Regions from separate parts of the Lysinibacillus sp. EB106-09-02-XG168 genome, predicted to be linked through region 2. Evidence: riboswitches for the same ligand, from Rfam matches in the RefSeq annotation. Region 2 holds a riboswitch; each other region holds the start of a gene.
The links. A riboswitch is a leader RNA that binds a small molecule or an ion and turns the genes downstream of it on or off. The one in region 2 is predicted to bind cobalamin.
Positions count from the first base shown of each region.

Region 1 (4,633 bases), 1.7 Mb from region 2:
CGTGCCACGTGTATTTGGCTCCATCAATAAATGGACTTCTGCGTAATGCTTTAATGGCTCAAAGTGACCATAGCCTGTCACCGTTGTGGCGATCGTTTCCATATATAAAATCTGGGGTTCGCTAAATGAAATGTCTAGCGAGAAGCGTTCATGAAGCACTTCGATAAGAACCTCGAGTTGGATGATACCCATAATATGTACATGAATTTCTTGGAATTTTTCATGCCATAGCACACGTAATGAAGGTTCTTCTGCTTCAAGAATACGGAAAGTTTTTAACACGTCCTTTATATGCTGAGTACCTTCATAGTGTACTTTTGCCTGTAAAGTCGGTACTAACTCAAAGGGCTGAGAATTATTCGAAGAACCAATAATATCGCCGATGTTTGCTTGACTAATCCCTTTTAATGCGAAAATCTCCCCAGCCTCTACCTTTTGAGAAGTTTCATACCGGTTGCCATTGTATAGTCGAATCTCCGTCACTTTTTCAGTCACGTCTCCAAATGAAAGTTCATCACGAACATGTAACGTTCCTTGCAAAGATTTGATAAAAGTTAAGCGTTGATGTCCATCATGACGAATTTTAAACACCTCACCTTGAAACGGAGTATTGTTATTAAATTGTGTCTCTGTAAGGAGGGGGAGCTGTGTTAGGAATTCCTTTATTCCACTATCTTTTAAGGCAGACCCAGAAAAACATAGAAAGGCCTTTTCCTGTTTAATCATCTGAGTTAAATGAGTAAGGCAGTTAGAGCTATCTAATGTTTCATTGAGAAAAGCATCGAGAATGTGTTCATCACGTTCAGCAAGCCACTCCATTATGTCGTTTGAAACATAGTCGGAACGGAGCGGTTCGTCTACGAATAAAACATCTGCAGAGCAATCTTTTTGAAGCGCAGCCATTACTGCTTCAACATCTGCACCTTCACGATCAATTTTGTTGATAAAAAAGAAGGTTGGAACATGATATTGGCGTAAGAGGTGCCACACTGTTTCAGTATGACCCTGTATTCCTTCGACGGCACTAACAATAATGATGGCATAATCCATAACCCGAATGGCACGCTCCATCTCTGGAGAGAAATCGACGTGCCCAGGTGTATCGATTAAGGTATATGTATCATTCCTAAGCGTCATGCGACCTTGCTCTGCAAAAATTGTAATACCTCGCTGACGCTCCAGCTCATGATTATCTAGAAATGTGTCCTGGTGATCCACTCGTCCACGGGATTGAATACTGTTTGTATGAAATAGTAACTGCTCAGAAAATGTTGTTTTACCGGCATCCACGTGAGCAAGTACTCCAATTGTTACATGCATAAAAAGATCCTCGTTTCTATTTATTCATTTAACAACATTGTAACAGAATTGGTATAAAAAATATTTCATATAGTGTTTATGTCGCAATAGTGTTAATATATGTATGATTGCGAATTTACTAGTCAATTAATATATACAACAAAATAAAAACGACGTATTGGTGTAAATGACCTTTGTTATTTGCTTAAAAGGGAAATCGGTGCAAATCCGATGCTGTCCCGCAACTGTAAATGGGGAGTCTATACAAGATGCCACTGTAGCCACACTATGGGAAGGCGTATAGATGATGAACCTAAGCCAGGATACCTGCCATTATGTATTTATTACTGAATCCACGAGGATGGGGATAGTGAACAGGTTGAAAAACCTTTCTTTTGCTATGCTAACCTCTTGGAAACAAGGGGATTTTTTTATGCCCTTTTCTAGAATCGCTATCTGGTAGCATAGAAGTCTAAACGATTTCTTTCTATATATTTAACATCAAAGGAGAAGAGGACATGAAGAAATGGAAAAGCTCATGGCTAGTCTTTGCAATCGCATTGCTGGCTATATTGGGTGCTTGTAGTGAAAAGGACAAACTAGAATCTGCTACACAAAGTGAGAAGGTAGAGGCTTCACAAGCTGAAAAGTCAGACATAACGATTGAAAATAATGGAACAACGCAAGTATATAAGGAAGCCCCAAAAAAAGCGATTAGCTTAAATCAGCACGTGACAGAAATTATGTTAGCTTTAGAGCTAGAAGATTCAATGGTAGGGACGGCGTACTTAGATGATAAAATTTATGAGCCCCTACAAGCGGCCTACGATAAAGTGCCTGTGTTAGCAAATCAGTATCCTACAAAGGAGCAGGTTATTGATGCAGAAGCAGATTTTTTATTTGGTGGTTGGAAAAGCGCCTTTGGAGAGAAAGGTGTTGGTACACAAGAAGAGCTTGAAACATTAGGCATTCACACTTATTTACATACAGCCTCAATCATGACGAAACCAACTTTAGACGATATTTTCATAGATATTCGAAATATCGCAAAAATTTTTCGTGTTGAAGAACGTGGAGAAGCACTAATTGAAAAAATGACAAAGGATGTAGAGGATGTCCGTGCAAAATTACCGCAAGATGGAGAAAAACTACCTGTTCTAGTGTTTGATAGTGGTGATAAAGAGGTCTTCACTGCAGGACAAAACATTATGAATGAACTTGTTACAATGGCCGGCGGTAAAAATATTTTTGGTGATGTAGAATCGGGTTGGACTACGGTGTCCAAAGAAGATGCAGTAGAACGTAATCCAGCAGTCGTAGTTGTCATAGATTACGGAGAAACAACAGCGGAAGCAAAAATAAATTTCTTAAAAAATGATCCAGCCTTAAAGGAAATGGAAGCGGTCAAAAACGAACGCTTTGTGATCCTACCACTTTCTGCTGCCTCTGAAGGGGTACGTGCTGCAGAAGCCATTCAAATTTTGGCGAAAGGCTTCTATCCTGAGAGTTTTTAAGCTATCCAATAAATTGGGGGCTAGCAATTGGCTAGCTTCTTTCTTCATAAGGAGAAGTATTTATGAATGCATTCCGTTCGAATATACCGGACAAAACCTTCGAAAACTTAAACAATAATGCGGATTTTACTCGCCTTGCAGTAAGTCCAGGCATTATTAATAAACATTATACCCCTGCACAATTCCAAACAATAGCAAAGGTTGTAAGGGAAAATGGTGCCATAAAATACTCTGCCTCTTACTGCCTATTATTATCTATCCCAACAGTAGAAGTTGAAAAGACGATTGAGGAGCTAGAAGACGCTGGCTTTTATGTGGCAAAGCAAGGTCCGATTGTAGCGATGAAAGCATGTGATTTTTGTGATGGTGACAAGATGGAGGCAGCACCAATTACAGAAAAGCTATATCATTCATTAAAAGGAATCACTGTCCCTACAAGATTACGTGTAAATGTCAATGGTTGTGCCTCTGCCTGTTATAATGCGGTGTATGATGATATTGGGCTTGTCTATCAAAAGGATAGCTTTGATGTTTATTTAGGGGCAGTGCCGATGGGAGCGAATGCAAAAGCCGGGACACTCTTTGCGAAAAAGGTAGGAGTAGAGCTTATTGAAGGCTTTTTAAAACAAATCATTGAGCTCTATCAGAAACATGCTCGTCCGAATGAACCCTTTTATAAATTTTATCGCAGAACAAATTCTGCAGATTATTGGAAAGATTTAATCTCCCTCTTATCATAACAAGGGCTCTTAGCGACTGATTGGCTGTTCTATCGCTTTCAAGTAAATCCGGCTTCGAAAAAATAACTTCTCCTAACCCATCCTCCCAAAACAGTAAAAATTATAGATTAACTATAGGAGTGAACTTGATGGAAAAAATACCAGTAATGGCGCTTTGGCAGTAGGACTATGCCGGGGAAATTCGCTTCGAAATTCAATCGATTTTGCCACGAAAGTTGCTGCTTATGTCGTTACACAAATGGGGGCACAACCATCAATCCCGGATTCACTCTTGAAATAAATGAAAGCCGTAGCTGTTCCTAATTATTACGAAGAGCTACGTTTTTTTTATACGCAAGTCATCAGTTGGTATTCGAAATCCTCTTTAGAATAAAAAACAATTTCTCTGAAAAAGAAGGAATAATACTTAGTGTATCGAAATATTGTACTAAGTAATCAAATTTTCACACAAAGGGGATAAGGAAATTATGACATTGAAACAAGGGATAAAACCAGAAGATCTATATAAATTAAAATCAGTGGCAGATCCACAAGTATCACCTGATGGAACAGAAGTGGTGTATGTACAGACTCATATTGATGAGAAAAAAAAGGACTATGTGTCTAATTTATTTTACATAAACTTGGATGATAAAAAACCGCAACAATGGACATTTGGGGAAGATAAAACGCATTCACCTGTTTGGGCTCCGGATGGCAGTAAAATCGCGTTTGTGTCATCGAGAAATGGTAAGCCGCAAATTTTTGTTCTTTCAAAAACAGGCGGGGAAGCTAAACAAGTTACGAATTGTAAAAATGGTGCGACATCGCCTACTTGGTCTCCTTGCGGAGAGAAAATTGCCTTCTCTGTACAGCTTGGTAAAGAGGAAACCATTGATGATAAAGTTGAGAACAATCAAAAGGAAGACAAAGAGCTAAAACCACTTGTAATAGAAAAGATGAAACATAAATCAGATGGAGCGGGATTTATGGATATGGAGCAATTTTCTCAAATTGCGATCGTTCATCTTGCATCAGGAGAATTAGAGCTACTGACGGAAGGGAAACATAATTTACAGCTTGGTACATGGTCTCCGAATG
Region 1 is NZ_JBYTDN010000003.1:2,201,281-2,205,913, forward strand. It holds gene AC3WSO_RS11660 (GTP-binding protein) at 1-1,320, opposite strand, end outside; cobalamin riboswitch at 1,462-1,648, shown strand; gene AC3WSO_RS11665 (ABC transporter substrate-binding protein) at 1,818-2,813, shown strand; gene AC3WSO_RS11670 (precorrin-3B methylase) at 2,876-3,553, shown strand; gene AC3WSO_RS11675 (hypothetical protein) at 3,708-3,833, shown strand; gene AC3WSO_RS11680 (S9 family peptidase) at 4,021-4,633, shown strand, end outside.
Region 1: linked by a shared signal. The riboswitch ahead of AC3WSO_RS11665 (ABC transporter substrate-binding protein) and the one ahead of AC3WSO_RS03655 (ABC transporter substrate-binding protein) in region 2 are both predicted to bind cobalamin.

Region 2 (4,633 bases):
CCATTACATTTATTTTTAATGGCCGGGGTACTTGTAGGATCAACAAACGTGTTAACACCAACGTTTACACCTGATTTATTTATTGATTCAATAGAGCAGGAGCGGACAACGCATTTCTTTGGAGCACCTGTCGCATATTTGTTAACTGCCCAACTGCCAAGATTGCAAACAGCTGATTTATCACCGATGAAATGGTGGGCATATGGTGGTGCACCGTTATCACAAAACGAAGTCCGTCATTTACAAAAAGCTTTTAAAACAGAAAATTTAACTTGTGTCTATGGCTTAACAGAGGCTGGGCCAAACGGATCAATATTGCTTGGTGAAGAGCATGCAACGAAGGCGGGGAGCGTTGGACGACGCGCACCACTTGGAGCAGAGTTGCGTATTATCGACGATAATGGAGTAGATGTCAGTGTTGGTGAAGTAGGAGAAATTGTGTTGTTAGGTGAGAGCAATATGCTGGGCTATTACAAGGATGATATCGCAACAAAGGCTGCATTTATAGACGGCTGGCTAAAAACAGGTGACTTAGCTCGCTTAGATGAGGATGGCTATATTTGGATTGTTGATCGTAAAAAGGATGTCATTTTTTCAGGTGGTGTGAATATTTATCCGAAAGAAATTGAAGATCGTATGTTGAGTTATGAGGGAATATTTGAAGTTGCTGTAATAGGTGTGCCACATCCGGAGTGGGGAGAAACGGTGAAGGCTGTTTATGCTGCTAAAACAGAAGTTGACGAGGATGGACTTAAAGTTTATTTGGAGGAGCATCTTGCAAAATATAAAATTCCACGCATGTTTGAATGTGTGGAAGCTCTACCACGAAATGCATCAGGCAAAATACTAAAACAAACTTTGAAAGGACAAGAGGTGAGATAGCATGAAGGTTTTACAGCAGGAAGAAATGAAAACAACGAACTTTTTTAAAGAGAATGATACACTTCAAAACGTTTTAGAAATGATGCTAGATAAAGAGTTTGCGGAATATGCAACACGTGAGCTAACAGATTTCGGTGAGCTTTGTGCCGGAGATATTGATGTGAGAGCCAAACATACGGATAGAGAGGGTGAACCTCGATTACAAAGGTATAATGCCTATGGTGAAGAAGTGTCAGAGATTTGGGTCAATGACGGCTATAAAAAAACAATTGAAGAGACGTACAATACTGGCATTGTTGGTTATGTGCATAAGGATATTCCGCAAATAGGTAGAAAGGGCAACTATGTGTATAGCTTTGCTCAAGGCTATATACTTTCACATGCTGAACCAGGCTTTTACTGTCCTGTTACGTTAACGATGGCAACTGCTTATTTACTTGATCATTATGCGAGTGATGAGGTGAAGGAGCGTTTTTTACCACATGTTTGTGCAACTGGAGAGACAGAGCTCTATGAGGGGGCTACATTTTTAACGGAGCGCCAAGGTGGCTCTGATGTCGGAGCGAATGTTGTAGAGGCAAGGCAGGATGGCAAGCAGTATCGTTTATATGGTGAGAAATATTTTGCATCAAACGCAGGAATGTGTGGAGTAACTATGGTATTGGCACGTATGGAAGGGGCTCGGGCAGGCTCAAAGGGTTTAACATTGTTTGCAGTTCCATGGAGAAATGATGATGGCACAGTTAATAACCTGCGCGTTCGGCGTTTAAAGGATAAACTTGGTGTTAGAGCAGTGCCTTCTGGTGAGGTGGAATTTGATGGGGCACTAGCATATGTTGTTGGTGATCCGAATAAAGGGATTTACTATATGTTGGAGGCGCTAAATTTATCAAGAATTTGCAATGCAGTTGCTTCTATCGGCATTATGCGCCGCGGCTATTTAGAGGCGAAGCACTATGTGACAAATCGCCATGCATTTGGTAAACCTTTAACGCAATATCCTATGATTCAGGATACACTAGGGAAATTCGCTGCCAAGCTACATGTAGAAGTTGCTACGGTTTTTGATCTTATTCAGCTGTACGATAAAGTAACTAGTGGACAGGGGAATAAAGAGGACATCATTTTGAACCGCTTGTATATTGCAATCATGAAAAAAGAAACGGCGGAGCAAGCTGTACATTATGCGAGTGAAGCCATTGAATTACATGGCGGAAACGGCTATATTGAAGATTTTGTTACACCACGGTTATTAAGAGATGCACAGGTCCTTACCGTGTGGGAGGGGACTGCGAATATTTTAGCTTTAGAGCTCATTCGCTTAGTTGATAAGTTTCATGTGCACGAAATGTTTGTTCGTGTTATGGAGGAACGTCTAGAAAAACTAACTGATAGTCCATTAGTTGAAATTGTAGTAGGGCAATTAGCAAAACTAGATTCAACTTTGCAAACATTTAGCCGTTTAGATGATGCAACAAAAACATTTGAGGCAAAAAAGGTCGCAGAGCAGATGGCACATTTATATGAAAGTGTTGTAGCAGTTGAATGGGCACAAAGATTCGGCGGCAAATATGAGAAGTTAGCAGATATTTATTTAGAGAACACATGGGCATTACGAGAAATGGGTGCACCGATGAAAACGGTACAGTATTTTTCAGATATAGTTTAACTTTTTTCAGCGGGTGTCCAGACAAAATAGAGGAACCCAGTCTAAGAACGCCACGTCCTGTGACGATTTATCTGTGCGACCGCGGCAATTATGCCGAGCTAATTGATTTGATGAAGAGTCGTCTCGAATGGAGGCGACTTCTTTAATTTTCATGTATAATACAATCAACTGAATATTATAAAGGTTCTTTACTTAAGTAAAGTGAAAAGGGAAATCGGTGTAATTCCGATGCGGTCCCGCCACTGTATGTGTGAGTTTTTTCAATCTGCGCCACTGAAAATTTCGGGAAGGCTTGAAAAAGCGTATGAAGCACGAGCCAGGAGACCTGCCTTTATAGAAAACACGTTGTAGCCTACGAGGATAGGATGGTGGATTTTGTATATGTATATTGTGCAAATTTGACCCCCTCATTTTTTTATGATGAGGGGTATTTGTTTTGTAAGCTGAATATCGATAAATTTGGAAAAGTGGGCGATAACCCCACAAAGTTGGGCAATAACCACACAACATTGAAAGATAAACCCAACGTTGAGCGACACCTGCACTACCTTAAACGATAAAAACCTAAAATGTATCGATCAATCAGAAAAACAAGTCGTTAAATACTTTATGCACAGATAGACTAAGGGGGATTCACATGAAGAAATTTTGGAAAATAGGATTATCAGCATTTTTAGCTGTTGGCTTGCTTGCAGCATGCAACACAAAAGAGACGACAAATGACAAGCCGTCATCTGCTGAGCAGCAAGAGACAGCTAAAGTAGATCAAGCAATATTTCCAATGACGATAACGGATGCTATTGGCAAAGATATTACGCTAGAAGCACCTCCTGAAAAAATAGTTTCTCTCATTCCAAGTAACACTGAAATTTTATTTGGTCTTGGCTTAAATGATGAAATAGTGGGTGTATCAGATAATGACGATTATCCAGCAGAGGCTACTAAAAGAGATAAGGTTGGCGGTATAGATTTTAATATTGAACAAATTATTGCGTTAACGCCAGATATCGTTTTTGCTCATGCATCGGGTATGGGGAATTTAAAAGGAGCAATTGAACAGCTTGAGGCTGCAGGTGTGAAAGTATTTGTTGTAGCGGATGCCAAAAACTTTAATGAGACTTACACGACGATTGAACAGCTTGGTCGTGCAACGGGAAAACTAGAAGAGGCTAAAAAAATAGTCGCAAATATGAAGGCTAAAGTTGAAGAAATTGAAACAAAACTTAAGGGTGTTGAGCCAAAGAAAGTTTTTGTAGAATCGTCTGATGAGCCACAGATTTATACAGCTGGTAGAGGTACATTTATGAATGAAATGCTAGAAATGATTCATGCCGAAAATGTGGCAGCAGATGTAAATGACTGGTATCCAATTGAAGCTGAACAAATTATTGCGAAAAATCCAGATGTCATTGTTGTGGCATATAATTATGTACCGAATATTTTAACGAAAATTCCACAACGTCCAGGCTTTGAGACAATAACTGCCGTAAAAAATAAAGCTATTGTACAAGTGGATGAAAGTACGACAAGTCGTCAAGGTCCACGATTAGCTGATGGTTTTGAGGAAATAGCAAAGGCTGTTTACCCAGAGGCATTTAAATGAGTAAAACAATTGTAGCCTATGTAACAGCAATTACACTTTTAATCATTAGCATCTGGTGTGGTGTATCGATAGGCTCAGTTCATACTCCATTAGAAGTATTGTGGAATAAGGCGGCCGATGAAACAGCTGCCAATATTTTATGGAAGATTCGTTTACCTCGAGTGATGCTAGCAGGGCTTGTAGGGGCATCACTTGCTATTGCAGGGGCAGCTTTTCAAGGCCTATTAAAAAATCCTTTGGCTGATCCTTATACGTTAGGTGTTTCCTCAGGTGCATCGGTGGGCGCGGTGATGACGATTTTCTTTAGTGTCTCAATACCTGTAATCGGTCATTTTACATTGCCAGTCTTTAGTATGATAGGGGCCATATTAACAATGTTTGCTGTTATGGGCTTTGCTAGAATAGTAGACCGTTCACTAAAAATGGAAACTCTTATTTTAACAGGGGTAATATTTAGTTCATTTTTAGGTTCCTTGATT
Region 2 is NZ_JBYTDN010000003.1:540,802-545,434, forward strand. It holds gene AC3WSO_RS03645 (class I adenylate-forming enzyme family protein) at 1-882, shown strand, start outside; gene AC3WSO_RS03650 (acyl-CoA dehydrogenase family protein) at 884-2,551, shown strand; cobalamin riboswitch at 2,716-2,898, shown strand; gene AC3WSO_RS03655 (ABC transporter substrate-binding protein) at 3,189-4,154, shown strand; gene AC3WSO_RS03660 (FecCD family ABC transporter permease) at 4,151-4,633, shown strand, end outside.

Region 3 (4,633 bases), 3.8 Mb from region 2:
GTTGAGGAATTTGCAACCTATTATTAGGTCGGTATAAAATGAAAGTGCTTTACAAAAATAAATTTAATGCACATTTAGGAGGAAATATTGTGAAAGTAGTAGCAATCGTAGGTAGTATCCGTAAAGAATCTTATAATCTGCAGTTAGCGAAATTTATTCAAAAGCGTTATGCGGAGAAATTGGATCTTGAAGTATTAAGCTTAAATGACTTACCAATGTATAACCAAGATATCGAAAATGAAGCACCGCAAACAGTATTAAATTTTAAAGCAAAAGTAAAAGAGGCGGATGCAGTTCTTTGGCTGACTCCAGAATATAATGGTACAGTGCCAGGTGTTATGGTTAACGCCATCGATTGGTTATCTCGCGTTGATAAAGTAATGATTGGCAAGCCATCATTCATGATGGGCGCATCTATGGGTAACTTAGGGACTGTTAAAGCACAATTACACTTAAGAGATATTTTATTCTCACCTGGAGTAAATTCACCTTTACTTAGTGGCAATGATGTTTATATTGGTGCAGTACACACTAAATTTGATGCTGAAGGCAATTTAACAGATGAGGGTACTATCAAATTCCTAGATGTAGTTATTGATAACTTCTTAAACTGGATGAAAAAATACGTTTAAAAATAAAAAACTGGGATCAGCACCAAAACGTGTGGTTGATTTCGTTCCGACTGGGTGCTTTGCCGCTGCCGCTTCGCTTTCGCGCAGTTAAAACATTTGCCGCTGCCGCTTCGCTTTCGCGCAGTTAAAACATGCCTTCGTTCCACTATTGCAGATCCCCGAGGAGTCGCCCAGTCTCCACTACAATCAACTATTTGCATAGTATACGTTTTAACAAAAGTCATCCACAACTTTTGGTGATGAACCAAAAACTGTCCAATTAAGTACGCTATATACTTTTGGACAGTTTTTTTATCTCTTTATTTAATTGGGATTATTTTTAAAACTTTTTGAAGACGGTATGCAAAAATACCCGCGAATATAGCTAAAATAATATCCTTTGGCAAAGGGGGCATCATCCAAAGCCATGCTATTTTATAATTGAAAGCATCAGGCGCACTAGCCCATAGCTTATAGGCAAAATACATCCAATTTGTCCCTAGTAAATAATTAATTGCAGTTGCAACTAATGCAGCAACTACATAGCTTTTCTTCGTTCCACTGCGCTCTACAATAAGCCCTGCGACAAATGCAGCTAATATAAAAGTGACAATGAAACCAAATGTAGGACTTAAAATTTGTCCAAAGCCTCCGCTGAATCGTGCAAATACAGGTGCGCCTGCTAAACCGATGCACATATAAACAGTACAAGCGAGAGCCCCTTTTCTACTACCGAGAATAAGTCCCGCTAAAATAGCAAAAAATGTTTGCAATGTGATCGGTACTCCGCCAACAACCATGAAAGGTACAATGGACGTAATATTAGCTCCTATCATCATTAATGTTGAAAATAGTCCAATGTATGCAATATCTACTGTTCTTAATTTTTGATGTGTATGTTCCGCAACGGTTGTCATTATTTCACCCCTAAAAAGTAAAGTTGATAATAATAGTGTAAAAAAATAAAGTTTTTGTGTCAACTTGATTATTTCTTTTAGTTAACGTAAAGGTGTTTCGTGACTTGATAAATGATTGATAGTATAGACTAACTATTGAAATATATGATAGAATTGTCATAATTTTAAATCATTCGATACTAATGGTGTGACATCTTGTACAATGTGTCACTTAAAAGGGAAATCGGTGCAAATCCGACGCTGTCCCGCAACTGTAACGAGGAGTTCTATGATGATTTAGCCACTGTTTTAGAATGGGAAGGCAATCATAGGTACATTGATTCGAAGCCAGGAGACCTGCCATTTAGTTATTCCTGTAATGCCCACGAGGATGAAAGCGATTACGGACAATAGTAGGAGTAAATCTAACTTTGTTTAATCTCTTTTAGAGGTGTCCAAACACACGCTGAAAGACGCAATTATGCCAGGCATAATTGATTCTAGGGTATTTCCATGCGCATTTGCATGGAATACCCTTTTTTCTTTCATTTATCTTCGTACTGTAAATGTTAGCAAAGTATCAGCTACAGTTACGTCTAGATGAAATTAATGTTTAGTGATTAGGAGTTAATAAACAGATGAATAGAAAATTTATGTTACTTTCAATGACCCTTCTTCTAGTACTTATAATTTCAATGACTATTGCAATTATGGTTGGATCGGTTTCCGTTACACCACTTTATGTATGGAAGGTTATCCTTTCTAAAATTCCTATTATACAAAGCTCAATCGAACAAGATTGGAGTCGTTCACAGGAAATTATCATTTGGCAAATAAGGGCTCCTCGTGTATTACTCGCTGCTATCGTCGGAGCAGGCTTGGCAATTGCAGGAGCAGCTATTCAGGCACTCGTTCGTAATTCAATTGCAGAACCATATATTTTAGGGATTTCTTCTGGAGCGACGGTTGGTGCCACAGCTGTCATCATTTTAGGTGCCTTTTCATTTCTGGGCGTTTATGCTCTTTCCGTATCAGCTTTTTTAGGCTCTCTCACAGCAATGGGGTTAGTTTTTTTCTTATCACATATTGGCGGTAGAGTGTCCGTCTTTCGACTTTTACTTTCAGGGATGGCGGTGTCATTTATTTTATCTGCTATTTCAAATTTTATCTTAATGCTGTCGAAGCAAGAGGGGGGAATGAAGGCAGTCATGTTTTGGATGCTAGGAAGCCTAGCAGGTGCGAAATGGAGTATTCTTGTAATTCCGGCAGTCATTTTTTTTGTAGTATTTGCCTTGTTATGGCTCAACTATCGCAGCTTAAATTTATTACTTCTTGGAGAAGAAGCAGCAGTTACATTAGGGGTTAACTTACAACAATTTCGAATACAGCTTATTTTATTAGTATCATTATTAACGGGTGTGCTAGTTGCTGTAAGTGGCTCAATTGGATTTGTTGGTTTAATCATTCCACATATTGTACGGCTAATTGTAGGTTCAAATCATAAGTATGTCATACCGATTAGCGCATTATTAGGGGGGATCTTTTTAGTTTGGGCAGATGCACTTGCTCGAATATTAATTGCCCCTGAGGAAATGCCGATAGGAATTATCACGGCTTTTTGTGGAGGTCCATTTTTCATTTGGCTGCTACGTCGTAACAATTATTCTTTCGGTGAAGGAGATTAAAAATATATGACATTAGAAGCGAAACAAATATCATTCTCCATTTCTAATGAACGCATATTACATGAAGTAAATGTTCAAATAAAGGACAAGCAATTTGTTGGGTTGATCGGTCCTAATGGTAGTGGGAAGTCAACGCTATTAAAGAATATGTATCGTTTATTAAAACCAGAAAGTGGAACAGTGTTATTAAATGAACAAGATATTCTAAAGCAATCGAGTAAAAACATAGCTAAAAATCTAGCAGTTGTGAGTCAAGAAACACCGGTCTTATTCGATTTTACAGTGCATGATTTAGTGAGTATGGGGAGAACACCTCATAAAAAACTATTGGAGCTTGATCAAGAGCAAGATTTTCAAATCGTAAAGGATGCACTGAAGCAAACGGGTATCGCTCATTTAGAGAAACGTAGCTATAATTCTCTTTCGGGTGGCGAAAAAAAGCGTGTGATGGTTGCCCGTGCTCTTGCTCAGCAAGCACAAGTGCTTATTTTAGATGAGCCAACAAATCATCTAGATATTCAGCATCAATTGCAGCTTATGGATCTAATCCAAACCTTACAATTAACAGTTGTTGCTGCAATCCACGATTTAAACATTGCGGCTATGTATTGCGATCAAATTTATGTTTTACAGCAAGGTCGAATAGTTTGTTTTGGCACGCCAGAAGAAGTACTTACACCGGCATTATTAAAAGATGTATTTGGGGTTTATGCCGATATTCAAACACATCCACTTACAGGTAAGCCATATTTAACGTATATCCCAGAGCAATTCACGAAGGAAGTTAAATGATTGATACATATTGTTATGGAGAGATTTGAAAGTAAAAATGTATATAGAAAAGTGAAAAATTTGTTGTTGCTGTCGCTACGCTTTCGCACAGATAAAACATATGCTGACGCTTCGCTCTCGCTTAGATAAACAATGCTGGGGTTTCTTTTTATCTCTATAAATTGTGGTTGATCTTCGTTACGACTGGGCGACTCCTTGGGGATCAGCAATAGAGTCACGAAGGTTAAAACCATCACACCCTGTGGCAACGCCTCCGTGACTCGCTGCCGCTTCGTTAGCACTACGCTTTTGCGCAAAAAACATCTGTTGGGCCAAAACCCTGGAGCGAGCAAGTAGGGGAACGAAGGCTAAGAGCATCACGTCCTGTGATAACGCCTTCGTGACCAACATCCTGTTGCCCCAAGCGGCTGCTCATCGGACGCCCCCAGGAAGCTCTGCTCTGCGCGAAAGAGAAGCGTCAGCTACAATGTTTGAACTGTGCGAAAGAGAAGCGTCAGCTACAAAGCGCCCAGTCGGAACGGAAATCAACCCCTCGCTTTGCCAATGGGCTATAAGCTTAATGACTCATTTACCTTACTGAGAATTGAAGTTAAATTAAGATACTGCTTTTAAACCTGCTACACCAATGATAATGGCGATGATACTAATA
Region 3 is NZ_JBYTDN010000003.1:4,311,513-4,316,145, reverse strand. It holds gene AC3WSO_RS21850 (nitroreductase family protein) at 1-27, shown strand, start outside; gene AC3WSO_RS21845 (NADPH-dependent FMN reductase) at 90-632, shown strand; gene AC3WSO_RS21840 (biotin transporter BioY) at 932-1,528, opposite strand; cobalamin riboswitch at 1,695-1,886, shown strand; gene AC3WSO_RS21835 (FecCD family ABC transporter permease) at 2,146-3,192, shown strand; gene AC3WSO_RS21830 (heme ABC transporter ATP-binding protein) at 3,199-3,984, shown strand; gene AC3WSO_RS21825 (DMT family transporter) at 4,579-4,633, opposite strand, start outside.
Region 3: linked by a shared signal. The riboswitch ahead of AC3WSO_RS21835 (FecCD family ABC transporter permease) and the one ahead of AC3WSO_RS03655 (ABC transporter substrate-binding protein) in region 2 are both predicted to bind cobalamin.